DNA from 4 places in the Streptomyces sp. NPDC102270 genome. Region 3 is predicted to be linked to each of the others. Evidence: riboswitches for the same ligand, from Rfam matches in the RefSeq annotation. Region 3 holds a riboswitch; each other region holds the start of a gene.
The links. Region 3 has a riboswitch for cyclic di-AMP ahead of ACIRP7_RS12595 (M23 family metallopeptidase). Riboswitches for the same ligand answer to the same signal wherever they lie in the genome.
Positions count from the first base shown of each region.

Region 1: it holds a riboswitch for cyclic di-AMP, as region 3 does, so the genes downstream of both, ACIRP7_RS09500 (transglycosylase SLT domain-containing protein) here and ACIRP7_RS12595 (M23 family metallopeptidase) in region 3, are expected to answer to the same signal.
Region 2: it holds a riboswitch for cyclic di-AMP, as region 3 does, so the genes downstream of both, ACIRP7_RS08470 (NlpC/P60 family protein) here and ACIRP7_RS12595 (M23 family metallopeptidase) in region 3, are expected to answer to the same signal.
Region 4: it holds a riboswitch for cyclic di-AMP, as region 3 does, so the genes downstream of both, ACIRP7_RS23965 (peptidoglycan DD-metalloendopeptidase family protein) here and ACIRP7_RS12595 (M23 family metallopeptidase) in region 3, are expected to answer to the same signal.

Region 1 is NZ_JBIWLX010000004.1:359,167-366,934, forward strand. It holds gene ACIRP7_RS09475 (flavodoxin family protein) at 1-50, shown strand, start outside; gene ACIRP7_RS09480 (ABC transporter permease) at 40-969, opposite strand; gene ACIRP7_RS09485 (ABC transporter ATP-binding protein) at 956-1,954, opposite strand; gene ACIRP7_RS09490 (outer membrane lipoprotein carrier protein LolA) at 1,989-3,227, opposite strand; gene ACIRP7_RS09495 (polyprenyl synthetase family protein) at 3,462-4,472, opposite strand; cyclic di-AMP (ydaO/yuaA leader) riboswitch at 4,997-5,169, shown strand; gene ACIRP7_RS09500 (transglycosylase SLT domain-containing protein) at 5,175-5,657, shown strand; gene ACIRP7_RS09505 (HAD family hydrolase) at 5,661-6,473, opposite strand; gene ACIRP7_RS09510 (LacI family DNA-binding transcriptional regulator) at 6,780-7,768, opposite strand, start outside.
Region 2 is NZ_JBIWLX010000004.1:147,033-154,800, reverse strand. It holds gene ACIRP7_RS08485 (response regulator transcription factor) at 1-328, shown strand, start outside; gene ACIRP7_RS08480 (NlpC/P60 family protein) at 332-1,393, opposite strand; gene ACIRP7_RS08475 (hypothetical protein) at 1,852-2,205, shown strand; gene ACIRP7_RS08470 (NlpC/P60 family protein) at 2,246-3,391, opposite strand; cyclic di-AMP (ydaO/yuaA leader) riboswitch at 3,400-3,545, opposite strand; gene pcrA (DNA helicase PcrA) at 3,857-6,340, shown strand; gene ACIRP7_RS08460 (M23 family metallopeptidase) at 6,372-7,768, opposite strand, start outside.
Region 3 is NZ_JBIWLX010000005.1:482,081-489,848, reverse strand. It holds gene ACIRP7_RS12605 (PrsW family intramembrane metalloprotease) at 1-191, shown strand, start outside; gene ACIRP7_RS12600 (aldo/keto reductase) at 208-1,158, opposite strand; gene ACIRP7_RS12595 (M23 family metallopeptidase) at 1,223-2,248, opposite strand; cyclic di-AMP (ydaO/yuaA leader) riboswitch at 2,260-2,417, opposite strand; tRNA gene ACIRP7_RS12590 (tRNA-Met) at 2,716-2,789, opposite strand; gene ACIRP7_RS12585 (hypothetical protein) at 3,053-3,319, shown strand; gene ACIRP7_RS12580 (histidine kinase) at 3,391-4,542, shown strand; gene ACIRP7_RS12575 (response regulator) at 4,530-5,180, shown strand; gene ribA (GTP cyclohydrolase II) at 5,184-5,825, opposite strand; gene ACIRP7_RS12565 (MarR family winged helix-turn-helix transcriptional regulator) at 5,932-6,441, opposite strand; gene ACIRP7_RS12560 (dihydrofolate reductase family protein) at 6,511-7,638, shown strand; gene ACIRP7_RS12555 (hypothetical protein) at 7,655-7,768, opposite strand, start outside.
Region 4 is NZ_JBIWLX010000011.1:107,216-114,983, reverse strand. It holds gene ACIRP7_RS23985 (MBL fold metallo-hydrolase) at 1-660, opposite strand, end outside; gene ACIRP7_RS23980 (Glu/Leu/Phe/Val dehydrogenase dimerization domain-containing protein) at 837-2,015, shown strand; gene ACIRP7_RS23975 (TetR/AcrR family transcriptional regulator) at 2,064-2,672, shown strand; gene ACIRP7_RS23970 (SGNH/GDSL hydrolase family protein) at 2,765-3,550, opposite strand; gene ACIRP7_RS23965 (peptidoglycan DD-metalloendopeptidase family protein) at 3,809-4,723, opposite strand; cyclic di-AMP (ydaO/yuaA leader) riboswitch at 4,728-4,889, opposite strand; gene ACIRP7_RS23960 (alpha-galactosidase) at 5,196-7,271, opposite strand; gene ACIRP7_RS23955 (tyrosine-protein phosphatase) at 7,479-7,768, shown strand, end outside.

The DNA.
Region 1 (7,768 bases), on a different contig from region 3:
ACCAGGAGGCTCCGCTCGCGCGGTTTCCCTACGAGCAGCTCACGCCGTGATGTCCTTCGCCATGAACCTCGCCCACGCGGCCGAGCCGAACACCGCCGCGTACAGCGCCTGGAGGCCGAGGTTCTTCACCAGGTCGTCCCAGTAGACCGGCTCGCGCATGAGGTCGGCGAAGGACAGCCAGTAGTGGGAGAAGAAGTACGGCTGCAGAGCGTGCAGTTGGGGTATCTGGTCGAGGATCTGGACCGTGATCAGCAGGCCGACCGTCGTGGCCATCGCCGCGATGCCGCTGTTCGTGAGCGTCGACACGAACAGGCCGAGGGCCGCCACGCCGGTCAGTGACGCGGCCACCACCAGGGCGATCAGCAGGGCTCTTCCCAGGCCCTCGGCGAAGGTGATCTGGGTGCCGGAGATCGTCGTCAGGTCGCCGAGCGGGAAGAGGATGGCCCCCACCGTCAGCGCCGAGAGGGCGACCACGAGGGTGGCGACCAGGCAGAACGCCATCACCGTCGCGTACTTGGTCAGGAGCAGCCGGGTGCGGCCCGCCGGGGCGACCAGCAGATAGCGGAGGGTGCCCGCGTTGGCCTCGCCCGCGATCGCGTCGCCCGCGATGACGCCGATGGACATCGGGAGGAAGAAGGGGAGGGTCGCGGCGAGGGCGGTGAAGACGAGGAAGAGGCCGTTGTTGGTGATCTGGGAGATGAACGCGGGGCCTCCGCCACCACCGCCGGCCGAGTCGCCGTCGCCGGTCTCGATCTTCACCGCGATGCCTACGAGGATGGGAACCGCTGCGAGTACGGCCAGCAGGGCGAGGGTGCGCCAGCGGCGGAACGTGACGTGGAGTTCGTTGCGGAAGAGGGTGGCTCGGAAGGTCGTACGGCGGGCTGCGGCTTGTGGGGGCCGGTCGCGCCCCCGCGGCGGAGCCGCACATGTTTCGGCCCCGGGCCCCTTGATTTCCTCAGCCTGCGACATCGAAACCCTCCCCTGTCAGCGCCACGAATGCGTCCTCCAGGGAGGCTCGTTCCATCGCGAAGCCTCTTACTCGTACACCTGCCCCCACCAGTGCCGCGTTGATCTCCGCCAGGTCGCGATCAGGAGGATCGGATGTCACCCGGTCCTCGGCGACGACCACATCACCGACGCCCTGTTCCTTCAGCACCCTCGCCGCGTCCGCCGCGTCCGGCGTCGTCACGACCAGCCTCCCCCTCGCCCCCGCCGCCAGCTCCGCCACCGAACCCTGGGTGATCAGGCGTCCCTGGGCCATCACCGCCGCGTGGGTGCAGACCTGCTCGATCTCGTCGAGGAGGTGGGAGGAGAGGAAGACGGTGGTGCCGTCCGACGCCAGCTCCCGCACCAGGGAACGGATCTCGCGCATGCCCTGCGGGTCCAGGCCGTTGGTCGGTTCGTCCAGGACCAGGAGTCTGCGGGGCTGCAGGAGGGCCGCGGCCAGGCCGAGGCGCTGTTTCATGCCCAGTGAGTACGCCTTCGCCTTCTTGGCGGCGGCGGCCGCCAGGCCCACCCGGTCCAGGGCGGCCGCCACGCGCGTGTTCCGGGTGCGCGGGTCGGCGGTCGGGTCGGCGGCGTCGTAGCGGACGAGGTTGTCGCGGCCGGAGAGAAAGCCGTAGAGGGCCGGGCCCTCGATGAGCGCGCCGACGTGCGGGAGGACGGTCCGGGAGGCGCGCGGCATGGGCCGGCCGAGGACGCGCGCCGAGCCGGAGGTCGGTTCGATGAGGCCCATCAGCATGCGGATGGTGGTGGTCTTGCCCGAGCCGTTCGGGCCGAGGAAGCCGAAGACGCTGCCCGCCGGGACGGTCAGGTCGAGACCGTCCACGGCGAGCTGTCCGCCGCGGTAGCGCTTGGTGAGGGCCCGGGTGTGGATGGCGCTGTCACCCACACCCTCCGAAGCACCCTCGTCCGACCCCTCCGGGTCCGGCTCCGTGGCGGACGGCTGGTCCATCGGCTCCCTCGATTCGTCGTGCTCCGCGGGGGAGCTACTTCCCCGCGTCGGCCGCCTTCACCAGGGCGTCCTTGGTGACCGCGCCGACGTAGACCTTGCCGTCGTCGGTGATCAGGGCGTTGATCAGGCGGGTCTTGAAGACGGTGCCCGCACCGAACTTGCCGGAGACCTTGTCGCCGAGCGAGTCCAGGAAGCCGCCGACGTCACCGCCGACCTCGGAGCCGGACGGGACGCCCTGGCCGCCGGTGTCGAAGGTGGCTATGGAGTCCCAGCCGTCCCCGATGACGTTCAGCCCCTCGGGGCCGCCCTTGCCGAGGTCGCCGGAACCCTTGCCGAGGTCGTCGGCCGGGCCCTTGCGCAGGCCCTCGCGATGCTCGGGTGCCTTCTTGGCGTCGCCCTCCTCGACCTTCGCCCCCTTCGGCGGGGTGAAGTCGAAGGTCGAGGCGGCCGGCCTGGCGAAGCTGACCTGGGTGAAGCCCGCGTCGACGACGGCCGCGCCGCCGCTCGCCGGTGTCAGCGTGAACTTCAGCGGCAGGCCGGTCTTCGCGTCCACGGCCACGGTGATCTGACCGACCGTGGAGCCTTCGTCCTTGGGCTTGATGACCAGTCGGTAGGCGTCCCGGCCCGCGACCTGGGCGGTGCCCTCCACCGTCACCGACGTGGTCTTGTCGGCAGCCTTGAGGGCGTCCTGGGCGAGGTCCTTGGGGGTGGCGGGGAGCTCCTCCTTCTGCTTCCCGTCGCTCTCGGAGGCCGTGGTGTGGAAGACCGAGTTGGACTTGCTGTCGTAGCCCCAGACGTCCTTGCCGTTGTGGATGAGGCTGTACTCCGCCGCGTTCTCCAGCAGCGAGACCTTCTGCCTGTCCTGGCCGTCGGCCGCGACGCGCAGTGTGTGCGTGCCGGAGGCGAGCTCGGTGAGCTTGGTGGTGGGGTCGGCGGACGAGCCGTTGCCCGAGCCGGAGGGCCCGGCGGCGGAGCCGAGCGAGTTCTCCAGGCCGCCGAGGTCCGGCAGACCGAGATCGGTGGTGATCTTCACGGTGCCGGACAGCTGCTGCACGTCCGACGCGGCGATCTTCTCGATGAGTTCCTGTGCGCTGATCTTCGGCAGGTTGGGGTCGCCGGAGTCGGCGAGCGCCGGGACGAGCCCGATGGTCGCCGCCGCGACTCCCACCACCGTGGCCGGTACGACGTACCGCGCGGCCTTGCGCCGGCGCGCGGAACGCAGCTCTTCGGCGTCCGCGGCGGTCACGCTGTCGTCGGATTCGTACGGTGCCATATGTGCCTTACCTCCGTCGTCGGCGGCGGCTGTCCACTCAGATGCATCCACCCGTAGCCGCCATTCTCACCCGAATCGGTGAGGAGTGGTGTTTTCCGTGATGTCCATCTGACCAAATCGGCCATGAGAATGCGTCAGACCTCGGAGCCAACTCCGTGTACACCTGGGGTATGACACGACATGCCGACGCCCCCTCCGACCCGTAGGGGGCGTTCGCTCTGTCGGGCGGCCGGCCTAGCCCGCTCGATGCACCACCGCGTCGCACAGCTCCATCAGCGCCGCCTTCGCGTCGCACTCCCGCAGCGGTGCCAGGGCCGCGCGCGCGTCCTGCGCGTAGCGCACGGTGTCCCGGCGGGCCTGCTCCAGCGCGGGGTGCGTGCGCAGGGCCGCCAGCGCCTCCGCGAGCCGGGCGTCGTCCGTGAGGTCGGAGTCGAGCAGCTCGCACAGGGCGATGTCCTCGGCAAGGCCGAGCCGGGCGGCCCGCTCCCGCAGCCGCAGCACGGGCATCGTGGGGATGCCCTCGCGCAGGTCGGTGCCCGGCGTCTTGCCGGACTCGCGGGAGTCGGAGGCGATGTCCAGCACGTCGTCGGCGAGCTGGAAGGCGACACCGAGGCGCTCGCCGTACTGGGTCAGGACGTCCACGACGGTCTCGTCGGCGCCCGACATCATGGCCCCGAAGCGGCACGAGACCGCGACCAGGGAGCCCGTCTTGCCGCCGAGCACGTCGAGGTAGTGCTCGACCGGATCGCGGCCGTCCTGCGGCCCGGCCGTCTCCAGGATCTGGCCGGTGACCAGGCGCTCGAACGCCTCCGACTGCACCCGGACCGCCTCGGGCCCGAGGTCGGCCAGGATGTGCGAGGCGCGCGCGAACAGGAAGTCGCCCGTCAGCACGGCCACCGAGTTGCCCCAGCGGGTGTTGGCGCTGTCGACGCCCCGCCTGACCTCGGCCTCGTCCATGACGTCGTCGTGGTAAAGGGTCGCGAGGTGGGTCAGCTCCACCACTACGGCGGACGGCACCAGGCCCGGCGCATAGGGGTCACCGAACTGGGCGGCGAGCATCACGAGCAACGGCCGAAACCGCTTTCCGCCCGCTCGCACCAGGTGCTGGGCGGCCTCCGTGATGAAGGGGACCTCGCTCTTGGTGGCCTCGAGCAGTCCCTCCTCGACAGCCGTCAATCCGGCCTGGACATCGGCTTCCAGAGCCTGGTCCCGCACGCTCAGCCCGAACGGCCCGACGACGGTCACGAGGGGTCTCCTGTCTGCTGGTGTCTACTGGCGGTCACACGGAATGTCGATAGGTCGCTGCCATCACTCAAGTCAGCGTATCCGGTCACCTTTGGATCACCGATAGCGCCCGCCCCGTCCATGCCGGGCGGTATCGGATCACGGCCGGTATGTTTTCGATCATCTGATAAGAACAAATATCTACCGACTTGTACGGAATCGGCCGCCATTGCGGGACGGGCGCGGGAGCAGCGAATCCCACGGGCTGCCGGTTGAACATGAGTTGAGACTTCTTGCCCCTTTTGCACCCCTTGCACTCCAGTGTGACTTGACCCACTTGTGCTGGTGAACCGGCATGAAACCGGAATGCACTGATCCGCCTTTGCCCGTGCGCGAGTTGAGGCTTGGCGAACGCAAAGGATCAAGTACCTCAAATGCCTCCTACCAAGGTCAATAGGCACCTCATGTGAATTCGCCACTTGTTCCGGACATGTGCTCTCGCATACGTTCCCGGCCTGTCGGGCGGACGCCGAATCCTGCCACCGCCCGTACACCCACCGAGAACCATGGCAGGAGCGGGGGAACCAGGTTGACCGCCGGACCGGGCGTCTTCGGACATACCGGCACGGCTTGGGGTGAAGTCACGCCTTTCGTAGGCGTGGCCGGGCATCTCCCGCCCGAACCCGACAGCTCACCTCGCAGGCGACGGAGAGGAACTTCACCATGTCCGCTGCCGCTCAGCACCGACGTACCCGCACCAGCCGTCTCGTCCGCAAGCTCGCCGTCGCCGGCACCGGGGCCGCCGTACTCGCGCTCCCCCTCATCGGCGCCACCACCGCGTCCGCGGCCACCCCGACCGTGCAGACCGCGACCACGCTCGGCTACTCCAACACCCTCGACGGCTGGATCCGGGCCTCCCTCGCCGTCATGGCGGAGCACGGGATTCCCGGCTCCTACGACGGCATCTACCGCAACGTCATCCGCGAGTCCTCCGGCAACCCCTACGCCATCAACCTCTGGGACTCCAACGCGGTGGCCGGCACGCCCTCCAAGGGCCTGCTCCAGGTGATCGACCCGACCTTCAACGCGTACCACGTGGCCAACACCTCGTGGGACCCGTACGACCCGGTGGCCAACATCACCGCGGCCTGCAACTACGCGGCCCAGCGGTACGGGTCCATCGACAACGTGTTTGGCGCGTACTAGGAACTACGCCGCACGGAACAGTCTTTCGAGGACGACGGCGACGCCGTCGTCCTCGTTCGACAGGGTCACCTCGTCGGCCACGCCCCTGAGTTCGGGGTGGGCGTTGGCCATCGCCACACCACGGGCCGCCCAGTCGAACATGGGGATGTCGTTGGGCATGTCCCCGAAGGCGATCGTCACCTCGGGGCCCAGACCCAGGTGCCGGGCGGCCAGCGCGAGGCCGGTCGCCTTGGTGACGCCGCATGGCTGGAGTTCGACGGTCCCGGGCCCCGACATGGTGACCGTCGCCAGCGAGCTCACCACCGCACGCGCCGTGACCGCCAACTCGTCGTCGGACAGGTAGGGATGGCGCAGCAACACCTTGCTGATCGGCTCGCACCACAGGTCGTCGCGCCTGCCCACCCGTACGGCGGGCAGGGTCGGGTGGGGCATCAGATAGCCGGGCTCGATGAGCGTGAGCCCCTCGACACCGTCCTGGTCCACGGCCGCGTACACCTGCCCGACCTCGGCCTCGATCTTGCCGAGCGCGGTCTCGGCCAGCTCCCGGTCCAGGGTCACCGACCAGAGCAGCCGGTCCGCGCCGGCGTCGTACACCTGCGCGCCCTGTCCGCACACCGCGAGCCCCGTACTGCCGAGGTCGTCGAGCAGGGACCGCACTCTGGGCGCCGGCCGTCCCGTCACGACGAGATGCCGGGCTCCACTCTCCGCCACCTTCGCGAGCGCGGCCAGCGACCGGTCCGAGACGGTGTCGTCGGCGCGGAGCAGCGTGCCGTCCAGGTCGGTGGCGATGAGTGAATATGCGGTGGAGGCGGCCATGATCAGAGAATACGGATGGTTGGCCCCCGCGACTCGACGCGAACCGGACGGCTCCTGCTTTCACATCCGTTGACGGCAGTTCCGGTTCCGGGGGTGCGGCGGCGCGGGACGGCCCGCCGGTATGCGCCACGAGACCGGGCAGGCCGGGCCGGGGCATGTCCGTTGCGGCTCCGCCCTGTTGACGCGGCGGCTGGACAGGGAGCGGTGCGCAACGGCCGGGCCGCCGTGCGCCGCGTCACCATGCCTCGCCTCGCCCCCACCTGCGTCGTGCGGGCGCCCGCCACCGCACCGCGCCTCGGCGGAGCGCTACGCGGAGTCCCGTACCACCAGTTCCGTGGGGAGGATCACTCCGGCCGTGTCCTCGCCCGCGATCTGGGCCAGCAGCATGCGGACCATCTCGGCGCTGATGCGGTCGAAGGGCTGGCGCATGGTGGTGAGGGCGGGGGTGATGGCGGTGGCCGCCGGGGAGTCGTCGAAGCCGCCGACTGCGATGTCCTCCGGGACCGAACGCCCGGCCTGCTGAAGGACGCCCACGACCCCGAGGGCCATGAGGTCCGAGGCGACGAACACCGCGTCCAGGTCCGGGGCCTGGGCCAGCAGTCGGCGGGCCGCCCGTTCACCGCCGCTGCGCCGGAAGTCGCCCTCGACGACGAGCGCCGGGTCGTAGGGCAGGCCCGCCTCGGCGAGGACATCCCGGTAGCCACCGAGGCGGTCGGGGCCGCCCGGCATGTCCAGCGGCCCGGTGACCATGCCGATGCGGCGGCGGCCGCCCGCGAGGAGATGGCGGACCATGTCCTGCGCGCCCTCCCGGTCGGCGGCGGCCACGTAACTGACCTTGGTCCCCCGCCCTATCGGCTTGCCGCAGACCACCAACGGGATCCCCGCGTGGTGCAGTTCGGCCGCGACCGGGTCACCGCTGTGGTTGGAGAGCAGCAGCACCCCGTCGACGTGACCCGAGGTGATGTACCGGGTCAGCCGGCGCCGGTCGTCGTCGCTCTCGGCCAGCATCAGCAGCAGCGGGATGTCGTGCTGGGCGAGCCGCTCGGTGCAACCGCGCAGCAGGATGTTGAAGTTGGGGTCCTCGAAGAACTTCTCCTGCGGCTCGGTCAGCAGGAACGCCACCGAGTCCGACCGGCCCGTACTGAGGCTGCGGGCGTGCCGGTTGACCACGTAGCCGGTCTTCCTGACGGCGGCCTCGACCGCCCGCCGGGCGGCGGGCGAGACGTAGTGGCCGCCGTTCAGGAAGCGGGAGACGGTGCCCCGCGAGACGCCCGCCTCCCGGGCCACGTCGTGGA
Region 2 (7,768 bases), on a different contig from region 3:
GACGATCACCGGCACGGACCTCGTCAACTCCGTCTTCCGCGTCCAGGAGGGCGACGCCGTCTTCTCGCCGCGCCTGGCCGGCTTCGTCCTGGACGCCTTCGCCTCCACCGACGCCCCGCCGGTCGACGAGGACCTCGACCGCCTCACCCAGCGCGAGCGGGAGGTGCTGAGGCTCATCGCGCGCGGTTACGCCTACAAGGAGATCGCCAAGCAGCTGTTCATCTCGGTGAAGACGGTCGAGTCCCATGTCTCCGCGGTCCTGCGCAAGCTCCAGCTCTCCAACCGCCACGAGCTGACCCGGTGGGCGACGGCCCGGCGGCTCGTCTGACACTCACACCACCCGCGTCGCGCCCGCGAACGGCATCTGGTCGATGGGCGCCACTCGCACCGGTGCCGACGGGTTCGGAGCGTGGATCATCTGCCCGTTGCCGACGTACATGCCGACGTGGCTGATGCCCGAGTAGAAGAACACCAGGTCGCCAGGGAGGAGTTCGGAGCGGGCGACGCGTCTGCCCGCGTCGATCTGGGCGTAGGTCGTGCGGGGCAGGGAGATGCCCGCCGAGCGGTAGGCGGCCTGGATGAGCCCCGAGCAGTCGAAGGCGTCCGGACCGGTGGCACCCCAGACATAGGGGCTGCCGAGCTTGGCGTAGGCGTAGGAAACGGCCGCTGCGGCGCGGGAGTTGGGGGCCGCCGTAGTGGCAGCGCCGGGGGACGTCAGTTCCTCGCGTGCACCCGTGGTGGCCCGTGAGGCGCGATCCCCGTCGGCGCCGAGCACCGCCCGTTCCTCGGCCGACAGCTGGGACATCAGGCGACGGGCCGCGCCCAGTTTGCCGGTGATCGTCTTCTTGTGGCGCTTCAGCTCCGCCTGGCGCGACTTCAGGGAGGCCAGCTCGATGTGCGCGGCCCCGCGCAGCTGTTCGATCTCCCGCAGCTGCCGGCGTACGTTCGCCACGGAGGTGGCCTGGCGGTTGCCGGCTCGTTCGGCGAACTCGGCGCTGTCCAGGTACCGGTCGGGGTCGTCGGTGAGCGCGAGCTGCATCGCGGGGTCGAGGCCGCCGCCGCGGTACTGCGCCGCGGCCATCGAACCCAGCGCGTCCCGCTCCTCGTTGAGCTGTTCCGTCCTGCGGGCCGCCTGGTCCCGCAGGCTGTCCAGCCGGGTCTCGGCCGCCTTGGCCTTCTCCTTCGCGCCGTTGTACTTCTCGGTGGCCGACTCGGCCTCCTGGTACAGCTGGTCCACCTTCGCCTTGACCTGCGCCGGTGTGAGCTGCGGCTCGGCGTGTCCGATCCCGTCGAAGCCCGTCGCGGTCGCCGCCCCCGCGAGGGCGATGGTCGCTGCCGTACGGACCGTATGGCCGCCGGCCGAGCGGCTGCGGGGCTTGCGGTGCGCTGCCACGTGGACTGCACGTCCTTTCCTGCGATCGCCCGCCCCGGGGCTCCGGGACGTACGAACGCCAGGGATGAGCGGCCGTACGACCCGCCCGGGGCGGTGTGCGCGTCCGGCGACGGCCCGCACAGGGGGAGCAGGCCGCCGCCGGACCTTCTCGGCGGTGGTGGCCGACTGCCGCCCCTGGCCCGGGCGGCGGTGGGGAGCCGGTCACCTGAGGGAGGACGCTAAACCTGAGCGTGTCCGGGAGGTAACGCGTTGTGCGGAACTGCCGCCAGGGGACCGCCGGGTGACCGAAGGTGACCGTGATGCCGGGGTGGCGCCGTCGACTTCGCGCGGTGCGCTGACCGAAGTAGGGATTCCGGAGCGCACGGCAGGCGTGGAGTGCTAAAGGCCGCATATATGCGAGATCCGTTCACAGGGCCCGGTGCGCGTGCCCCTCGGGCTCCGGCATAGGCTCCGGCCTCATGGACGTACTCATCCATCTCTTCGTCGGCCTGCACATCATCGGCATCGCCGCGCTGCTCGGCGGCTTCCTCACCCAGATGAAGGCGATGGGCCAGGGCGCCGCCCGGTTCGTCCCCGCGATGCTGCACGGCGCCGCGACGATGCTGGTCACCGGGATGATCCTGGTCGGCCTCAACCAGGCCGACGACCAGCACGTCAACAACATCAAGATCGGCGTGAAGCTGGCCCTGCTGATCGTGATCCTCGGCCTCGTCTATGTGAAACGGGACGACGAGAAGGTGGACAAGGGCCTGTTCGGCCTGGTCGGCGCGCTGACCTCGGCCAACATCTTCATCGCGGTGCTGTGGACCTGACCGCGGTACGGGCGGAGCCGACCGCACCGCCCCGACGGCCTCAGGCGGGGCGCACCACGCTGTGGATCCCCGACTCACCGTCGTAGTAGATCGACTCCTCGCGGACGTACGCGCCCGGCTTGGGGGCGTGGATCATCATGCCGTTGCCGATGTAGAGACCGACGTGGCTGATGTCGTCGTAGAAGAAGACCAGGTCACCGGGTTGGGCGTCGGCCAGGGAGACCGTGGTGCCGGCACCGACCTGGTCGTAGGTGACGCGGGGGAGGTCGACGCCGGCGGCCTTCCAGGCGGCCTGGGTGAGCCCTGAGCAGTCGTAGGAGTCGGGGCCGGTGGCGCCCCAGACGTACGGCTTGCCGATCTGCGCGCGGGCGAAGGCGAGGGCCTTGGCGGCCCTGGTGGCGTACGAGGAGTCGGCCGCCGTCGACGTGCTCACCTGCGGGCCGGTGGCCTTCTGGGCGGTCTCCTGGGCGGCCTTCTCCGCCGCCTCCTGCTGCCGCGCCAGCTCCGCCGCCCTGCGGGCCGCCTCCTGCTGCTCGCGCTTCTCGATCGCCGCGAGACGCGCCTTCTCCTGGGCGGTCAGTTCCGACAAAAGCTCGCGCGCGTCGGCGAGCTTCTTCTGGACGGTCGCCTTGGCGGTCCTCAGGTTGCTCTGCGTGTCGGTGAGCGCCTGAAGGCTCTGGGAGGCCTCCTGGCGCTTCTTCATCGCCGCGGACTGCTCGGAGACGTAATCGTCGACCGCGCCCTTCTGGCGGCTCGTCAAGCGGCCCATCAGCTGCGTCTGGTCGAAGTAGTCCTGCGGGGTGTCGGCGAGCAGGAAGGTCGCCGTGTCGGGCGCGGCGGCACCGGTGCGGTACTGGGCCGCGGCGAAGGAACCGAGTTCCTCCCGTGCCTCGTTGAGCTTCTGGGTGCGCTGGGCGACGTCCTCCAGGAGCGTCTCGACCTGCTTGCGCTGCTTGGCCGTTTTCTCCTTGGCCGCGTTGTAGGTGTCGGTCGCCGACTCGGCCTGGCGGTAGAGGTCGTCGACCTTCTTCTCGACCTCTTCGAGACTCGGCTTGTCATCGGCCGGCGCGGCGTTCGCCGACTGGGACAGCAGGGCCACGGAGGTGAGGGCGGCCGTCGCGAAGGCCGGGGTCCGTATGCCTGCTGCGCGCGTACCGACGGGACGCGACTTGCGGTGCGACGCCAAGGGAGGCGACTCCTTCCGTGCTCCGCCTACCGGGTTAGCTGTCGGGTTCGGGCGGGAAGGGTTGCCCTACGGCGCTCCCGTGGGCGGGAGTCGGCCGATTCACCCCGGGTTCGGTGGGTCCCCGGCTCCGGGCGCGCGGCGGCGCCTGCGGACTCGGCGGAGGCCGTGCGGCCCGGCGACGTTCGCCGGAGGGGGTCGTACGGCCTGCCCGGAACGGTAGCCAACGGGTGTGGCCCATGTGAAGGTTGCTGGTCGATATGCCCGATACATTTTCGTGACCTTCGTCGCGGGCGTCGCTCCATGGCGGGGATTCGGGGTGATCTGTCGTGGTGAGGGGGTGTTCGCCGTTCCTGGCGCTCCGGGCACGGCACGTCGGTCCGGGGCCCGTCACGGACCGTGACGGCAGGGTGGATGTTCTCAGGGCGGCGGCGGGCTGTCAGTGGGGCACCCTAGACTCGGAGAGCGATGAGCAGCCTCTTTGACGACAGCTTCCTGGCGGACCTCCAGGCCCCTCGCGGGCATGCGGAGGAGCCCCCGCCGCCGCCCGAGGACGACCACGTGCCGGAACCCGTTCCGGACGACCTGTTCGGTGGGAAGTTCGACGTGCCCCCGGACCGGGACGCCTACTACCGCGACGGCGCCCCGCGCCCGGTGGTGGACCCGGCCGCGCTCCTGGAGGGGCTGAACGAGAACCAGCGCGCGGCCGTCGTGCACTCCGGCACCCCGCTGCTCATCGTGGCCGGCGCCGGTTCCGGCAAGACCCGGGTGCTCACCCACCGCATCGCCCACCTCCTCGGCGAGCGCAATGTCCACCCGGGCCAGATCCTCGCGATCACCTTCACCAACAAGGCCGCGGGCGAGATGAAGGAGCGCGTCGAGCAGCTCGTGGGCCCGCGCGCGAACGCGATGTGGGTCATGACCTTCCACAGCGCGTGCGTGCGGATCCTGCGGAGGGAGTCGAAGAAGCTCGGGTTCACCTCTTCCTTCTCGATCTACGACGCCGCCGACTCCAAGCGGCTCATGGCCCTGGTCTGCCGCGATCTGGACCTCGACCCCAAGCGCTACCCCCCGAAGTCCTTCAGCGCCAAGATCAGCAACCTGAAGAACGAGCTGATCGACGAGGAGGACTTCGCCGCCCAGGCCACCGACGGCTTCGAGAAGACCCTCGCCCAGGCCTACGCCATGTACCAGTCGCGCCTCCGCGAGGCGAACGCCCTCGACTTCGACGACCTGATCATGACGACGGTCAACCTGCTCCGGGCGTTCCCCGACGTCTCCGAGCACTACCGCCGCCGCTTCCGGCACGTCCTCGTCGACGAGTACCAGGACACCAACCACGCGCAGTACGCGCTGGTCAGGGAGCTGGTCGGGACCTCCGAGCACCCGGTGGACGTGCCGCCGAGCGAGCACGACCTGCCGCCCGCCGAGCTCTGTGTCGTCGGTGACGCCGACCAGTCGATCTACGCCTTCCGCGGCGCGACCATCCGCAACATCCTCCAGTTCGAGGAGGACTACCCGGACGCGACGACGATCCTCCTGGAGCAGAACTACCGCTCCACCCAGACGATCCTCACCGCCGCCAACGCCGTCATCGAGCGCAACGAGTCGCGCCGCCCCAAGAACCTGTGGACCAACGCGGGCGCGGGCGCGCGCATCACCGGCTATGTCGCCGACACCGAGCACGACGAGGCGCAGTTCGTCGCCGACGAGATAGACCGCCTCACGGACGCGGGTGACGCGAAGGCCGGCGATGTCGCCGTCTTCTACCGCACCAACGCGCAGTCCCGTGTCTTCGAAGAGGTCTTCATCCGCGTCGGCCTGCCCTACAAGGTCGTCGGCGGCGTCCGCTTCTACGAGCGCAAGGAGGTCCGGGACGTCCTGGCCTACCTGCGCGTTCTCGCCAACCCGGAGGACTCCGTGCCGCTGCGCCGGATCCTCAACGTCCCCAAGCGCGGCATCGGCGACCGGGCCGAGGCGATGATCGACGCCCTGTCCCAGCGCGAGAAGATCAGCTTCCCGCAGGCACTCAAGCGCGTCGACGAGGCGTACGGCATGGCCGCGCGCTCGACCAACGCCGTGAAGCGGTTCAACGTGCTGATGGAGGAGCTCCGTACGATCGTCGAGTCCGGCGCGGGCCCGGCGACCGTCCTGGAAGCCGTCCTCGAACGCACCGGCTATCTCGCCGAGTTGCAGGCCTCCACCGACCCGCAGGACGAGACCCGCATCGAGAACCTCCAGGAACTCGCCGCCGTGGCCCTGGAGTTCGAGCAGGAGTCCGGCGAGGGCGAGGAGACCGGCTCGCTCTCCGACTTCCTGGAGCGGGTCGCGCTCGTCGCCGACTCCGACCAGATCCCCGACGAGGACGAGGACGGCTCCGGCGTCATCACCCTGATGACCCTGCACACCGCCAAGGGCCTGGAGTTCCCGGTCGTCTTCCTCACCGGCATGGAGGACGGCGTCTTCCCGCACATGCGCGCCCTCGGCCAGACGAAGGAACTGGAGGAGGAGCGGCGCCTGGCCTACGTCGGCATCACGCGCGCGCGTGAGCGGCTGTACCTGACCCGGTCCTCCCTGCGCAGCGCGTGGGGGCAGCCGTCGTACAACCCGCCCTCCCGCTTCCTGGAGGAGATCCCGGCGCAGCACGTGGACTGGAAGCGCACGGGGGCGGCCGGCGCTCCTGCGGGGCCGGTCTCGGGGGTCGCCGCCTCGCTGTCGTCGTCCCGTTCCCGCTCCTCGGCGTCGGGCGCGTCCGGCTTCGCGACGCGCAGGACCTCGGAGAAGCCGGTGGTGTCCCTGGCAGTCGGCGACCGTGTCACCCACGACCAGTTCGGTCTGGGCACGGTGGTCGGGGTGAAGGGCACGGGCGCGAACGCCGAGGCGACGATCGACTTCGGGGAGGCCAAGCCGAAGCGGCTGCTGCTGCGGTACGCGCCGGTGGAGAAGCTGTAGCTCCGCAAAGGGGCGGGCTGGGTCCGAGAGGTTACGTCGGGTCCAGCCCGTGGCTGCGCAGCCACGGCAGGGGGTCTATGGCCGAACCGCCTGCGGGGTGCACCTCGAAGTGCAGGTGGGGTCCGGTCGAGTTGCCGGAGTTGCCGGAGTAGGCGATCGGGTCGCCGGCTTTGACCGTCGTACCGGAGGCGACGCGGTAGCTCGAGAGGTGGCAGTACCACGTCTCGGTGCCGTCCTTCGCCGTCACGACCATCATGTTGCCGTACGCGCTGTTCCACTGCGTCCGGACGGTGCCGTCGGTCGCGGCCAGCACCGTCGTGCCGTACGACACCGGGAAGTCGATGCCGGTGTGGACGGACATCCAGTTGACGCCGGCCTGGCCGAAGTAGGCGCTGAGCCCCCGCTGCGCGACCGGAAGCGCGAACTTCGGGCGCAGCCGCTCCTTGCGGGCCGCCTCCTCCGCAGCTTTCCTCTTCTCGGCCAGTTGCTGGGTCTTGAGGTCGATGCGTTCCTGTGTGCGGCTGGCCCGGTCGGCGAAGTCGTCGGCACCGGCCCTGAGGCTCTCGAGCTGGGTGTCCAGCTTGTTGTTCGCGATGGCCGGCTTGACGGCGCTCGTGTCCGCGAGGGTCGTCGAGGTGTCTTTGTCGTCGCCGGTCAGCGTGCCGACCGAGGCGGCGGCGATCCCGGCGACCCCCATGACACACGCCGAGGGGACGGCGATCGTCAGCAGCGCGGAGCGCTTGGCGGGCATACGGCGGCGGGAGCGGCCCGCGTTGCGCGCGGCGACGCGGGAGCCGGGGGCGGGCGCCGCGGCTCGGGGGGCCTCTTCCTGGTCGTCCAGGAGCGGGGCGTCGGCGTCGAGGACGGCGGGCATCTCGCCGGTGTCGGTGGTGGCCGTGTCCGTAGTGGCGTTCGACTCGCCGTCGTGCAAGGTGTGTTCGGCGTAGGCGTCGCCGTAAGGGTTCGCCTCGCCGTACGCGTGGGTCTCGTCGTACCCGGCCTGCTCGAAGGTGGCGGTCGGCTGCGGGTCGGCCGCCGTGCCGTCGGAGTTCCACTGCGTGGCGTCGTACGTCCCGGTGTCGAAGGCCTGCGTGCCCCATTCCCAGTGCTGGGTCTGGTCGGCCGGGCCCGCGGACTGGTCGGGCTGGTGCCAGGAACTGGCGTCCCACTGTCCGCTGTGATCGACGCTGCGGGCCTGCGGCGGGATCGCGGCGAGCTGCTGCTGGTCGGCGCCCCACTGCGTGGCGTCGTACGCGCCGGTGTCGTAGGCGGCGTGGTGCTGGGCCGCGTACATGTCGTAGTTCAGGGTCTGGTGACCGCCGGTGTTCCACGTCGAGGAGTCGTACGAACCGGTGGTGTCGGCCGGCATGTTGCCGAAGAGCGGGTCGGTCTCGAAGGTGCCGGTGGCGTGGGCGCCGGTCGTGCCCA
Region 3 (7,768 bases):
ACCACGCGGCCCGGATCACGGCACCGCCGGTACCGGTGGCCGCGCCGCCCTGGCCGGTGTACGGGGCGTACGGATACGCCGCTCACCCGGCCCAGCCGACGCACCACGGCCACCCCGGCCACCCCGCCCAGCCGACGCCTCCGGTCCACCCGGCGGTGCCGTACCCCGCCTACAACCCGTACCGCACATAGACCGTGCGGCGGAGGGTCAGGCCGACGCCTCCGTCAGGCGCGTCAGCTCCTCCTCCGTCAGGGTCAGGTCGGCCACGCCCAGCAGCGCCGGCAGCTGTTCCACCGTGCGGGCTGACGCGATCGGGGCCGCGACCGTCGGCTGGGCGGCGAGCCAGGCGAGGGCGACCGTGGCGACCGGGACGGTGTGGGACTCGGCGATGTCGTCGAGCGCCGCGAGGACCTTGCGGCCGCGTTCGGTGTCCAGGTGCTTGCCGGCGCCCGTGGCCCGCGCACTGTCGACCGTCGTACCGGGGCGGTACTTGCCGGTGAGGAACCCGGAGGCGAGGGCGTAGTACGGGACCGCGGCGAGGCCCTCCCGGGCCGCGAGCGCCTCCAGTTCACCCTCGTACGTGTCGCGCGAGACCAGGTTGTAATGGGGCTGGAGAGCGACATAGCGCGCGAGGCCCTCGCGGTCGGAGAAGGCGAGGGACTCCGCGAGGCGCGCGGCGGAGATGTTGGAGGCGCCGATCGCCCGCACCTTGCCCGCCTTCACCAGTTCGTCCAGCGCGCCGATGATCTCCTCGACCGGCACCTCGGTCTTGTCGAAGTGGGTGTAGTACAGGTCGATGTGGTCGGTGCCCAGGCGCTTCAGGGAGGCGTCGGCGGCGGCCTTGATGTTCGCCGCCGACAGGCCCTGGTACTGCGGGTGCTGGCTGACCTTCGTGGCGATGACGACGTCGTCACGGTTGCCGCGGGCCGCCAGCCACTTGCCGATGACTGCCTCGGACTCGCCGCCGGAGTTTCCCTCGGCCCACGACGAGTACGAGTCGGCCGTGTCGACGAAGTTGCCGCCGGCCGCGTTGTACGCGTCGAGAACGTCGAAGGAGGTGGCCTCGTCGGCGGTCCAGCCGAAGACGTTGCCGCCGAGGGTGAGCGGAAAGACCTCGAGGTCGGAGGAACCGAGCTTGCGAAGCGGAGAAGAAGTCATGTCCTACGTCAACGCAAGCACCGGACCCCGGTCTTCCGCCACGGCCGCAAAATCGCCGTAAACCTCAGGGAGTGAGCCCCTTGCCGCGCAGCCACGCCATCGGGTCGATCCCGTCGGCCGAGCCGTTCGGGTGGACCTCCAGGTGCAGGTGCGCGCCGGTCACGTTGCCCGTGGCGCCCACGCGGCCGATGACGTCACCGGTGCCGACCTTCTGGCCGACGCTGACGCTGATCGAGGACTGGTGGCAGAACCACAGCTCGGTGCCGTCGTCGAGGGTGAGGATCGTGCGGTAGCCGTAGGAACCGGCCCAGCCGGCCTCGGTGATGGTGCCGCTGTGGATCGCCTTGATCAGCGTGCCCGTGGGAGCGGCGAAGTCGAGGCCCGTGTGGTAACCGGAGGACCACAGCGAACCGGCCTGACCGAAGGTCCCGGTGATGGTGTACGACGAGGTCGGCAGCGTGTACTGCTTGGCGAGCTCGGCCAGGCGCGCGGCCTCGGCCTTCTTCGCGGCCGCCTCCTCCGCCTTCTTCTTCGCGGCGGCGGCCTTCTCCTGGGCTTCCTTCTCCGCCTTGGCGGCGGCCGCGTCGGCCTCCTTCTCGGCGGCGTCCGCGATGGCCTGGGCGTCCTTGGTGTCGAGCTGGTCCTGCTGCAGCTCGGCCTGGGCCAGGATGCGCGAGCGCAGCGCCTCACCGGCGTCCGAGGTGCCCTTGGCGGTGTCGGCGGTGGTGGCGCCGACGCTGCTGAAGGCGCTCGTGTCGTCCGCGGCGGGGGCCGAGTCGTCCGAGATGAGCGAGCCCACGTTGGGCAGGTCGGGCATGGAGATGGAGACCGGCGGCTTGCCGGTGTTGGCGCTGGCCATCCCGCCGGCGCTGACGGCGGCTATGACACCGACGCCCAGAACGGTGGAGCTACGGGCGAACCCTCCGCCACGCTGCTTGGCGACGCGATGCCGGCCTCGTACGGGAGCGAGGGAGTCCGCGGTGGGGTTCCACTCGCCGAGCGGGGCCTCGTCGTCGGCACGGTAGCCGCCGTATACGAGGGTGTCGCTCGGGACGTACGGCGCCTCGGGGGCAGGCGGGTTGAACGCCACGTGGGCGCGCTCCTTTCCTTCCTTCTCGCCTACCGGGTTAGCTGACGGGTTCGGAGCAGGAAGGTCTCCTACGCGCGTATACCGACCGTGCTGCCACGGTGGCGTACGAGCGATTCACCCCAAGTTGGTGGTTCCCCGGTTCCCTTGCGGGATTCGGCGCATGAGCACGGAGCCGTCTCTTGTGACGGCTGGGACGACCGCGCTGCGTTATCGAACGTTAATAGACGCGGGGGCCCGATTCCAAGCTGTTCCGCTTGATCATTAACGAAATCACGCTGGACTTACGGCCCATGAACGCCTAAAAACGGGCGAGTTGACCTTCACTCAAGCCCCACACGGACATTGACGGTATGTCAGCTGTAACGCGGAGGGCGGTCACGCGCTCACCCCGCGTCACATCACGTCACGAAGGGGAAAACACTCAGGGCCGGAGTCCAGTGAACTGGACTCCGGCCCTGAGCCGTGAGTAGCGGGGACAGGATTTGAACCTGCGACCTCTGGGTTATGAGCCCAGCGAGCTACCGAGCTGCTCCACCCCGCGTCGTTGTGTAACCAGCATACGTCATCCGGAGAGTGGTCCACGCCAGGGTTGTTCTCGCCGCCGCACACCCCGGTGGGCGCGGTCCCGGCGACATGGGCGGTCGCCGCGGCGATGGCGTCCGCGGGCTCCCTCTCCCGTACGGCGGCCGGTGTGCAGCAGGGCGGCGGTGTGCCCGGGGCCCAGGCGGCCGGGTGTGGCGCAGGTCCGATCCGCCTGCCGGGAGCGGCGTACCGTGGCGCCCCTCACCAAACCAGGAGGGGACCATGGCGGCAGCCGACGAGCGACCGGTGGAGATCGGCGAGCGGGACATCCCGCTCTCCGGCGGGCGAACGCTGCGGGTGACGGAGTTCGGCAACGGCGGCATCCGGCTGGCGGTGCGGGCCGGCTCGCCCTATGTGGTGACGAGCCTGGAGCAGTTCCACGACGGGACCGTGCTGAAGCTCTCTCCCGGCCGTGAAGGGTCCAACGCCCACAGGAACTGGGTGCGGGACCAGGGCCATGGCGAGAGCGAGGACGGCGGCGGGGAGTGATCCTCGTCCGGGCCCCGATGGTGTAGCGGGCTACACCGTGCGCCCGGGGCCGTTCGTCTAGCGTGAGCCGCATGTGGAAGTCGGTGCAGCGTGCGGCGGTGGCGACCGTGCATCTGGTCGTGGCCGCGGCGATGTGCTTCGGCATGTACCTCTTCATCACCGTGCTGCTGATCGCCGCCATCGGCACGGTCGCCGTGGTCGGCTGCTGGCTGCTGCCCGAGGCCGTGCTGCTGATACGGCGGATCGCCGGCGCCAAGCGGAACCTGACCACCCTGTGGACGGGCCGGGAGATCCCCGAGGCGTACACACCGATGACCGGCACCCTGCGTGAACGGCTGCGCATCTCGGTGCGGGATCCCGGCACGCTCAGGGACCTCCGCTGGATGCTCGCCTACTATCTCTACGGCGCCCTCCTCGCCCTCGCCCTCCCGCTGTGGCCCCTCGGCCTGGTCGTCGACGGCGTGTGGGCCGGGGCGCTGCGCCGCGCCCCGGTCGCCCTGCCGCTGATCGTGCGGCTCGCGGACACCGAGGCCCGCTGGTCGACCGTGCTGCTCATGCCCTCCCCCGAGGCCAGGCTGGCCCGGCGGGTCGAGGAGCTGAGGGAGACCCGGGCCGACGCGATCGCCGCGCACGAGGCCGAACTGCGCCGCATCGAGCGGGACCTGCACGACGGCGCCCAGGCCAACCTGGTGGCGCTGTCGATGCGGATCGGACTCGCCAAGCGGGCCTACGAGCGGGACCCCGACGCCGCCCGCAAACTGCTGGACGACGCCCAGGACCAGGCCGAACAGGCGCTGACGGAGCTGCGGCAGGTGGTGCGCGGCATCCACCCGCCGATCCTCACCGACCGGGGTCTCGTCGGCGCGGTACGGGCGCTCGCCGCGAGCAGCGGGCTCGGCGTGGGAGTGGACGACGGCGGCCTGGACGAGGGCACCCGGGCGCCCGCGGCGGTGGAGGCCGCGGCCTACTTCGTGGTGGCCGAGTCGCTCACCAACGTCGCCAAGTACAGCGGCGCCGACCGGGCCGAGGTCCGGCTGGCCAGGACCCGGCGCGGTCTGACCGTGCGGGTGCGGGACGAGGGCCGGGGCGGCGCCGACGAGTCCGCGGGCTCAGGGCTGCTCGGTATGCGGCGCCGGGTCGCCGCGCTCGACGGGACCTTCGAAGTGACCAGCCCCGTCGGGGGCCCGACCGTGATCGATGTGGAGCTGCCGTGCGTGTGGTGATCGCCGAGGACAACGCCCTTCTGAGAGAGGGGCTCGTCCTTCTGCTGACCTCCTCCGGGCACGAGGTCGTGGCCGTCGTCGGCACCGGCCCCGAGATCCTGCCGGCCCTGCTCGAACACCGGCCCGACGTGGCCGTCCTCGATGTGCGGATGCCGCCCGGGTTCCGCGACGAGGGCCTGCGGGCCGCCCTGGAGGCGAGGGAGCGGATCCCGGGACTCCCGGTGCTGGTGCTCTCGCAGTACGTCGAGGAGTCGTACGCCGCCGAGCTGCTGGCCGGTGGCACCAGCGGGGTCGGCTACCTGCTCAAGGACCGGATCGGCCGGGTCGACGAGTTCCTCGACGCGCTGGAGCGGGTGGTGGCCGGCGGTACGGCGCTCGACCCCGAGGTCGTCACCGAGCTCCTGACCCGGCGCCGCGACACCCCGCTCGACTCCCTCACCCCGCGCGAGCGCGAGGTGCTGAAGCTGATGGCCGAGGGCCACGACAACACGACCATCGCCAAAACCCTCGTCGTCACCGAACGCGCGGTCAGCAAGCACATCGGCAACGTCTTCCTCAAGCTGGGCCTGCCGCCGAGCGACAGCGGCCACCGGCGGGTCCTGGCCGTGCTGGCCTATCTCGCGCACACGCCCAGGTGACGGTCAGCCGACGCCGAGTTCGGTCAACTCCCCCAGCGGCAGCGTGTGCTGGGTCTGCAGGACCTTCGCGCGCAGGTAGCGGACGTTGTGGGCGGTGGTGAAGACGCCGGTGGGCACCCGGTCGCGGACGTCGATGCCGAGGTCGCGCAACTGGCCAGCCTTGTCGGGGTTGTTGGAGAGCAGGTCGAGCTCGGCGATCCCCAGGGCCTGGAGCATCTGCGCGGCCGCCGTGTAGTCGCGGGCGTCCTCGGGCAGGCCCAGCGCGGTGTTCGCGGCATAGGTGTCGAGGCCCTGGTCCTGGAGGGCGTACGCGTCGAGCTTGTTGTAGAGGCCGATGCCGCGGCCCTCCTGGCGGAGGTAGAGCAGGACGCCGCCGCGCTCGGCTATGCGCTCGACCGCCTCGCGCAGTTGCGGGCCGCAGTCGCAGCGTGCGGAGCCGAAGACATCGCCGGTGAGGCACTCGGAGTGCAGCCGCACCAGCGGGGTGGTGCCGGGGGCGGGGTCGCCGAGGACGACGGCGAGGTGCTCCCGCCCGTCGGCCAGGCCGTGGAAGGTGACGAGTTCGGCGTCCACGCCGTAGCCGTCCCCGAAGCGCAGCGGGACGCGGACGCGGGAACGCTGGGTGGCGGCGGGCAGGTCGGTCATGCGGGTACTCCGCTCCGGAGGCACACCTGCTTCAGATTTGAAGCAGTTCTACTGATCGAGACCCTACCTCATGCTTTAAATTTGAAGCAACGCCTTATGGTGCTCGTCACGAACAGGACGGCGACGACCGACGGCGCCACGGGACCTCCCCGGAGGCGCCCTCCTCACCCTGGAGCCCCTCGGTGACGCTCGTGAAGATCTCCTCGAGCTGCCCCACCTGCTCCGGGGTGAGCCGGTCGAAGAGCGCGGTGCGGACCGTGTCCACATGTCCCGGTGCCGCCCGCTCCAGCACCGCCATCCCCTCGTCGGTGAGGACCGCGACACTGCCCCGCTTGTCCCACTGGCAGCTCTCGCGCCGCACCAGCCCGCCCTTCTCCAGTCGGGCGACGGCGTACGTCAGCCGCGGCCGGGTGATCTTCAGAAACTCGGCGAGCTCGGTCATCCGCAGCCGCCGCTCCGGGATCTCGGAGAGGTTGGCCAGGATGGAGTAGTACAGGTGGGGCATGCCGGCCTCCTGCTGGAGCTGCCGGTCGATGGTGTCCTCCAGGAGGAGCGAGGCGGCGATGTACGCACGCCAGGCTCGCTGCTCGTCGGGGCTGAGCCAGCGGGTCGTCATGCCCCCAGTGTAGGTTTGCTTCAAACTTGAACCAAGCCCCGCCATCCGTTTTCGAGAGGGACCGCTCCGATGCCCCACCCCTACGTCCTCCTCTCCGCCGCGGTCTCCCTAGACGGCTACCTCGACGACACCGGCCCCGACCGGCTCCTTCTCTCCAGCCCGGCCGACTTCGACCGCGTCGACGAGGTCCGCGCCTCCGTGGACGCGATCCTCATCGGCGCGGGCACGATCCGCGCCGACAACCCCCGCCTGCTGGTCAACTCCGAGACGCGCCGCGCGGCCCGGGTCGCCGCCGGGAAGCCGCCGTACCCCCTGAAGGTCACGGTCAGCGGCTCGGGAGAACTGGACCCGGCCGCCAACTTCTGGCACACGGGCGGCGAGAAGCTCGTCTTCACGACGGACAAGGGCGCGGAGCGGGCCCGCGCCCTCGGTCTGGCGGCCGACGTGGTCTCCCTCGGCCCCGAGCTGGACTGGCGCCGCCTGCTGGAGCACCTGCACGAGGAGCGTGGAGTGGACCGGCTGATGGTGGAGGGCGGCGGCCGGATCCACACCCAGCTGCTCCAGCATGGCCTGGCGGACGAGGTGCAGCTGGTCCTCGCCCCCCTCTTCGTCGGCACCCCGGACGCCCCCCGCCTCTTCGGCCCGGGCGGCTACCAGTCCGGCCGACTGCGCCTGCTGGAGACCCGCCGTATCGAGGACGTGGTCCTGATGCGCTACGAGCCCACCGCCCCCGGCACCGGCCCGCTCCCCACCGCCGCGGACCACCACTGGCTCGCGCTGGCCTGCGAGTCGGCGGCGCAGTGCCCGCCTTCGGAGACCGCGTTCAGCGTGGGCGCGGTCGTGGTGGCGGCCGACGGGACGGAACTCGCCCGCGGCCACTCCAGGGAGGCCGGCGACCCGGTCATCCACGCGGAGGAGGCGGCCCTGGCGAAGATCGCCCCGCACGACCCCAGCCTGGCCACGGCCACCGTCTACACCAGCCTGGAACCCTGCACCCACCGGGCCTCCCGCCCGGCCCCCTGCGCCCGGCTGATCCTGGACGCGGGGGTACGCCGGGTGGTGACGGCGTGGCGGGAGCCGGACACCTTCGTGGCGGGAGCGGACGGGACGGGACTGCTCACCGCGCAGGGCGTGGACGTGGTGGTGCTGGGCGAGTACGAGGACCGCGCGAAGGCCCCGAACCGCCACCTGCTGTGAACCCGCTTCGCCGGCCTCAGCCGATGGAGTACGCCCGGTAGACCGTCTCCACCGAGCGGTCCCCGGCCGCGTCGGTCACCTCGGAACGCAGGGCGACCGCACCGGAGGCCGGGTTGTGCACGGACGCCTG
Region 4 (7,768 bases), on a different contig from region 3:
CCGGGCCGGGGTGGCCGTCAGCGTCAGTCCGGCGACCTGGGTCGACTCGTGCCAGTCCAGCTCACGCAGCCGGTCCGCGGACACTCCCCAGTGCTCGAGGTGGGCCCCCACCCCGAGCGGCACGGCGAAGACGGTGTCCGTACCGGCCAGTTGCTTGATCGTGGGCATGTCCAGGTGGTCGTAGTGGTCGTGGGAGATGACGACCACGTCGACCGGCCCGAGCGCGGCCAGCGGCAGCGGCACGGGGTGGAGCCGCTTGGGCCCGGCGAAGGGGAGCGGGGAGCAGCGCTCACCCCACACGGGGTCGAACAGCACCCGCCGCCCGTCGATCTCGGCGAGCACGCTGGAGTGCCCCATCCAGGTGAGCCGCAGCCCGGTGGCCGGGGGCTTGGAGAGGTCGGCGAGCGTCGTGGCGTGTACCGGGATCCGGCCTTCGGGAGCCCGCTGCCGGCGGCCCTCGCTGTCGAAGAAGACCTTGGCGAGGTCGATCGCCGAACCGTCGGGACGGGTCCGGGCCGTACCGCCGGGGTTCTGGAAGACACCGTTCACGAAGTGGGGGGATCTGCGGATGCGCGCCATGCGCTCACCGCTCGGGTCCGCGCCGAAGGCCGCGGGCTGCAGCGCGCGGAGCCCGGAGCTCAGGGGACGGAAGCCGGTCACGGTACCTCCATGTGGAGTCGCTGAGGCACCCATTATGGTCCGCCCCTCTGACAGCGCCGGGGTCTGCCCGGTCACATGGACAAGGACGCCGCGGAAGCGGATCACGTTGACAGGGCGTACCCGGATGCCAATACTGACTGCCCGTTCAGTAGCCGTTCGCCCACCCCGGAGCCCGCGTGACCACCCCCTTGCTGTCGCTCACCTGGACCGACCACGTCACCGGCCGCCAGGGCTTCCTGGTCGTCGACCGGCTGGTGCGGGGTGTCGCCAGCGGCGGCCTGCGGATGCGCCCGGGCTGCACGCTGGACGAGGTCACCGGGCTCGCCCGCGGCATGACCATGAAGGAGGCCCTGCACTACGACCCCGCGGCCCGGTACGTCCCGTTGGGCGGGGCGAAGGGCGGCATCGACTGCGACCCCCGGGACCCGGAGGCGTACGGCCTGCTCGTGCGCTACCTGCGCGCCATGCGGCCGTACGTCGAAAGCTGCTGGACGACCGGTGAGGACCTCGGTCTCAGCCAGGACCTGGTGGACCGGGCGGCCGTGGAGGCCGGTCTGGTCTCCTCGATCCAGGCGGTCTATCCGCTGCTCGACGACGAGGCCGTGGCCCGGCGGCGGCTCGCGGACGCGTTCGCCGCGGAGGTGGACGGCATCGGGCTCGACGAGCTGGCGGGCGGCTGCGGGGTGGCCGAGTCGGCGTTCGCGGCCCTGGACGCGGCCGGAGTTCCGTACGCGGGCACGCGCGTGTCCGTGCAGGGGCTTGGCACCATGGGCGGGGCCACGGCCCGCTTCCTCACGCGCGCGGGGCTGACGGTCGTGGCCGTCGCCGACATCAAGGGCACGATCTTCAACGCGGCAGGGCTCGACGTCGAGGCGCTGCTGGCCGCCCGGGACGCCTACGGCACCGTGGACCGCTCCGCCCTGCGCCCCGCCGACCGCGAACTGCCCGGTGAGGCCTGGCTGTCGCTCGACGCCGAGGTACTCGTGCCTGCGGCCGTCTCGTACGCGATCGACACCGGGAACCAGGAACGGATCCGGGCGCGTTGGATCGTCGAGGCGGCCAACATGCCCGTCCTGCCCGCGGCGGAGGCTCTGCTGGCCGCGCGCGGGGTGACCGTACTGCCGGACGTCGTGGTCAACTCCGGGACGAACGCCTGGTGGTGGTGGACCCTGTTCGGCGACATCGGCGCGGATCCGGACGAGGCCTTCGCGCACATTGGACGTTCCATGCGCGCCCTGGTCGGGCAGTTGCTGGCGCGCGCCGAGGCGGACGGCACCTCACCGCGCGCCGCCGCGCACGCACTGGTCGCGGACCGGCTGCCGGTGATCGCGGAGCGGTTCGGCTGGTACCGCTGACCTGGCCCGACGCGCGAGGACCCGCAGGGGGACGGCTAGGGTGATCCCGTGGCGAGAGTGCGGTTGACAGTGGCGGAGCGGCGCGAGGAGCTGCTGCGGGCCGCCATCGAGCAGATCGAGACGCGGGGCGTCGCGGCCGTCAGGATCGCCGACGTGGCCTCGGCGCTCGGGGTGAGCAACGCCCTGGTGCTCTATCACTTCTCCACGAAGGAGAAGCTGGTCGCCGCCGCCTTCACCTACGCCGCCGAGGACGACCTGGCCCATCTGCGCAAGCTCCTCGGCCGCCGCACGAGCGCCCTGCGCCGGCTCCGGTCGGCCGTGCGCTGGTACGCCCCGACAGGCCAGGCCAAGGGCTGGCGGCTGTGGATCGAGGGCTGGGCGGTGGCCCTGCGTGAGCCGGCGCTCCAGGAGGTCATTCGTGACCTGGACAGACGCTGGAAGGCGGCGCTCACGGAGGTGATCGCCGAGGGCGTGGCCGCGGGCGAGTTCTCCTGCCCGGACCCGGAAGCCACCGCCCTGCGCCTCACCGCCCTCCTGGACGGCCTGGCCGTCCAACTGACGTCCTACGCGGGCGCGGTGGCCAGGTCCCGGGCCCAGGAGTGGGTGGACGAGGCCCTGGCACGGGAACTCGGCCTGGACGGCACGAGGTCCGAGTAGCTGCGACACGCGGGCCGGGTCGCCCGGGCGGAGGGCCTCACGGCGGCCGCCGGGCGAGATCCGTCCCGCCCGGCACCGGCCTCGCACACGACTCAGGCCACCGGAGCGATCCGGCTCTTGATGTCGTCCGGCGACAGCACGCCCTTGGCCGTCACGTGGTCCCCGGAGGACTCGCCGCGCAGCCGACGCCCGATCCACGGCACCAGAAACTCCCGGGCCCAGTGCACATCGTCCCGCCGCACGTCCAGCGGCCCGCGCGGGGGAAGCGGCGGCCAGGGCTGGTCGGGATCCGCCGGCACCTCCAGTCCCAGCACCTGTCCCGCACGGAGCGCCACACGCGTGTGCCCCTCAGGGGAGAGATGCAGCCGGTCGCCGTCCCAGGCCCGCCGGTCCTGGATGGTCTTCAGGGACCACAGGTCGAGCACCGGGCACCCGTACCGGTCGGCGACGGCCCGCACATGTCCGTTGTACGTGGCGATCTTGCCGCGCAGATGCTTGAGCACGGGCACACCACGGGTGTCGAAGCCGGTCGTCACCATGACGGTGCCGCACGCCTGCGTGAGCCGGGCCACGGCCCGCTCGAAGCGTTCGGCGACCTCGTCGGGGTCGGTACCGGGCCGGAGGATGTCGTTGCCGCCGGCGCAGAACGACACCAGGTCCGGTGCCAGTTCGACGGCCTGCGGAAGCTGGTCCTCGACGATCTGGTCGAGGAGCTTCCCGCGTACGGCGAGATTGCTGTACCTGAAATCGCCCTCGGGCCGCCGGTCCGCGAGAAGCACCGCGAACCGGTCGGCCCAGCCGACGAACGCCCCGTCGGGGCCGAGGTCGCCGACGCCCTCGGTGAAGCTGTCCCCCACCGCCACGTACGACCCGATCACTGAGCTGCTGTCGTTCTTCGAATCGTCTGCCACAGCCGTTCATGATTCACCTTCGAATGTGACCTACGCGACCGTAAGAAGAGCTTGACGGGCGGTGAGATAAGCCACTCCTAAAGTGTTGGCCAAACCAGGAATAGGCCCATCATCAGGAATGTTGACGTTGCGACCGCCACAAGAACGCAACGAAGTGATCATGAGGAAACACCGGAGGCCGGACCCGGGGATCGGGGTCCGGCCTCCGGTGGCACAGGAGGATCGTCAGCCGACGGCGACACCCTTCGAGCGGAGGTAGGCGACGGGGTCCACGTCGGAGCCGTAGTCCGGCGTCGTGCGGATCTCGAAGTGCAGGTGCGGGCCGGTGACGTTGCCGGTCGCGCCGGAGAGGCCGATCTGCTGGCCCTCGGTCACGGTCTGGCCGGCCGAGACGGAGAGCTGGGACAGGTGGGCGTACTGCGCGTAGTAGCCGTCGTTCAGCTTGATGACGACCTGGTTGCCGTAGGCGCCGCCCCAACCCGCGGAGACGACCGTGCCCGCGGCCACGGCCTTGAGCGAGGTGCCGGTCGGGACGACGAAGTCGACGCCGGTGTGGTAGCCGCTGGACCACATGCTGCCCGCCACGCGGTAGCCGGTGCCGATCGTGGCGCCGGTGACCGGAAGGGTGTAGCCGCTGGAGCTGGTGGTGGCGGCGCTCTGGGTGGCGGCCGTCGAGTTCGAGGAGGACTTCTTCGACTCGGCCTTCTCGGTCTTCGCCGAGGACGAAGCAGAGGACTCGGTCTTCGTCGTGCTCGTCCTGGCCTTCTTGCCGATCGAGAGCTTCAGACCGGGATGGATCAGCGACGGGTCGTCTCCGATCGCCGAACGGTTGTCGGCGTACAGCTTCTTCCAACCACCGCTGACGTTCTGCTCATCAGCGATCTTCGAAAGATAGTCGCCGACGCGCACCGAATAGGTGCGCACTGTCGAGGTCTTCTTCGCGGCCGTCTTTTCGGCGGACTTCTGCGCGACCGGAAGCGACTGAACGGCCTTTTCCGACACGGACTGGGGAGTGGCGGCGTGCGCGCCGGTGGCCCCCATGAGCGGGAGGGCGAGCGCGGCGCCCCCGGTTCCGGCGACGGCTATCGAACGGGTGAAGCGCTGGGACTTCGGACGGCGGTGCTTACCCTTCGCGGGCATGACGAATTCCTCTCCGGCGCCTGCGAGGTGAGCTGTCGGGTGCGGGCTGGAGATGCCCGGACGCGCCTGGACGCGCCTTAACCCCAAGCCGTTCCGGAGACCGGAACAGGCGGTTTTACCTGTGGGTCCCCCGCTCCTGCCTTGCACGGGTGGGTGAGTGTGGGGAATCCGCTCGGCGGCAGGATTGGGCGTCCGACCGGATCGGGGGTGAACGTAAGCGAGCAAGACGCAAAGGGACAAGTGAAGGGTTCCCTTTGCCTGCGTTCCCATTGATCCCGTATGAGAATTACCGGTCACCCTGCGTGAATCGGACGCCCTTCTCCCGACCCGAATCCCCTTGGAAAACCTGCGAATTACGTGAACATGACGGGCGACACACCGTCACGGATATGACGCTGCTCACGTCACGAATTCACAGGAACCCTCAAACCGAAAGGAGTTGGGAGAGAACCTGCCAATTCGGGCACAAGCCCTAGATGCGACGCAGTCGGATAACCGTCGCATCGAGGTCGCCGCGCAAACCGGTACGAAGTCCGTGATGAAGCAATACGGCACCTCGGTGCACTTCGCCCGTTTCGAGGCATTCGTACGACACTGTCGGGTCGAGCCCGCGCAGCCGCAGCGAGGGGACGGGCTCGCCGTACTTCTGCGCCTGCAGCCAGGCGAGGACGACGGTCTCGTCCCCGAGGAGGTACTGCACCGCGCTCAGCCCGCCCTGCGGAGGCCGAAGCCGGTACAGGTCGCCGCGCTGCACCACAGGCCGGATCTCCTTGTAGAGACCCACCCACCGAGCGGCTTCGGCGAGCTCCTCCTCGGTCCACTCCGCGAGGTCCCCGCCGACCCCCAGCACCCCGGCCATCGCGCTGACGAACCGGAATCGCAGCGAGCTCACCCGGTCGTTGAGCTGGGTGTTGGGACTGTCGGTCACCCACGCGGCCATCACACGCGCGGGATGGATCTGGCTGAAGCCGTGCTGGATGGCGAGCCGGTCGAGCGGGTCGGTGTTGTCCGAGGTCCACACCTGGTCGGTGCGGCTGAGCACCCCGAGGTCGATCCGGCCGCCGCCCCCCGAGCACGACTCGAAGGCCACGCCCGGGTGGGCCTCCCGCAACCGGTCCAAGAGGGTGTAGAAGCCGCGTACATGGTCCACCCACAGGCGCTGCGGGTAGGACTCACCGGGCCAGCCCGTGTCCGTGAAGCAGCGGTTGAAGTCCCACTTCACATAGTCGATCGGGGCCGAGGAGAGGAGAGCGTCGAGCTGCTCCCACAGGTACTCCTGGACGTCCTCGCGCGCGAGGTTCAGTACGAGCTGGTTGCGGAACTCCGTCCGCTTCCGTCCCGTCTGGTACTGCACCCAGTCCGGGTGGGCGCGGTACAGCTCGCTGTCAGGATTGATCATCTCCGGCTCGACCCAGATGCCGAACTGCATGCCGAGGGTGCGCACGTAGTCGGCGAGCGGCTTGAGGCCGGCGGGGAAGCGGTCGGGGTTGGGCGTCCAGTCGCCGAGCCCGGCCCGGTCGCTGGTGCGGGCACCGAACCAGCCGTCGTCGACCACGAACAGCTCGACGCCCATCGCCGCGGCCCGCCGGGCCAGGGTGCGCTGCTGCTCCTCGGAGATGTCGAAGTTCGTGGCCTCCCAGGAGTTGAACAGCACGGGCCGGTCCTGGTCCGCGTGCGGGATGACGTGGGCCCGCTGGTAGGCGTGCCAGGTGCGGCTCGCGCCGCCGAAGCCGCCGTCGCTCCAGAGTCCGGCGAAGACGGGTGTCGTGAAGGACTCCCCGGCCGCCAGCCGGAACAGACCCGAGTCGTCGTATCCGGCGCCGCCGGTGATCTGTACGCGCGCGTCGGGCAGTTGCGCCACGGCGATCCGCCAGGACCCCGACCAGCCGAGGGCGACGCCGTAGACCTCGCCGTGCTCCTCGGTGGCGTCGGTGTCGAGGGCGACCCACGGCAGGTGCTGGTGCCCGGTGTGGCCGCGGCGGCTGCCGATGACCTTCTCGCCGTAGGTGAGGGGGGACCGGGTGAGCAGGGACTCGGCGGCCCAGCGGCCGTGCAGCTGGGACAGCCGCCAGCCGTCCTCGCGGTCGGGCAGGGTCCAGGTGGCGGAGTCGGCGCGCAGCAGCTCGACCGGGTCCTGCCCCTGGTTGTCCAGGGTCACCCAGCGCTCCAGGACGTCGTCGCGCATCCGGTAGTGCAGCGTGATGGCCAGCCCGCCGTCGCGGAACCGCAGCCGCAGCTCGTCGCCCTCGGTGTCGTACGCCTCGAAGCTCCACTCGGTGCCGCGCCGCTCGTCGGTGCGCACGGACAGGGCGGGGCGGGTGAAGCGGGGGCCGCCCTCGACGGGGTACTCCTCGCGTCCGTCGAGCGGGGACTCGAAGGGCCAGTACTCGGGCAGCGGACGGACGGCGAGGGCCTCGGCGTCAGCCAGGGTGATCCTCGGACCCCAGTGCAGGTGCAGCAGTTCGTCCTCGGCGGTGAGGTGCAGGGCGTAACTGCTGGCCGGCCCGGACAGAATCCACGTACGGCCGTTCTCGGCGATCTCCAGCATGGCGCTTCCTCACAGGATCGAACAGGTGCCAACAGGTGCACTCAGGCCCCAACATCATCAGCGGGCACCGGCCCTGGTGGCAACGGCTGTGGACAAGTCGTTGCCGGCCCTGTGGACAACTCATTGCCCCAGGAATCATGTCGTATCGTCGAGAGCGTGCCTCCGCCGGCGAGCCGCGCCGACGGAACCTGGCTGGGAGGACCCCCCGTGACGCAGCAGATCCCGTCGACCGAACCCGAGCTGGCAGGTGTGCGCAACTTCCGCGACGTGGGCGGGCTGCCGACGGCGGACGGGCGGCGGGTGCGGTACGGAGTGCTGTTCCGCAGCGGCCACCTCGCGCACGCGACGGAGGACGACGCGGCCTTCCTGTCCTCGCTCGGCCTGCACACGATCTTCGACTTCCGCAACACGGCGGACCAGAAGCTGGAGGGCCCCGACGTCGAGCTGCCGGGCGTCACCAATGTGAACCTGCCGCTGAGCGACCCGGCGGAGGGCAC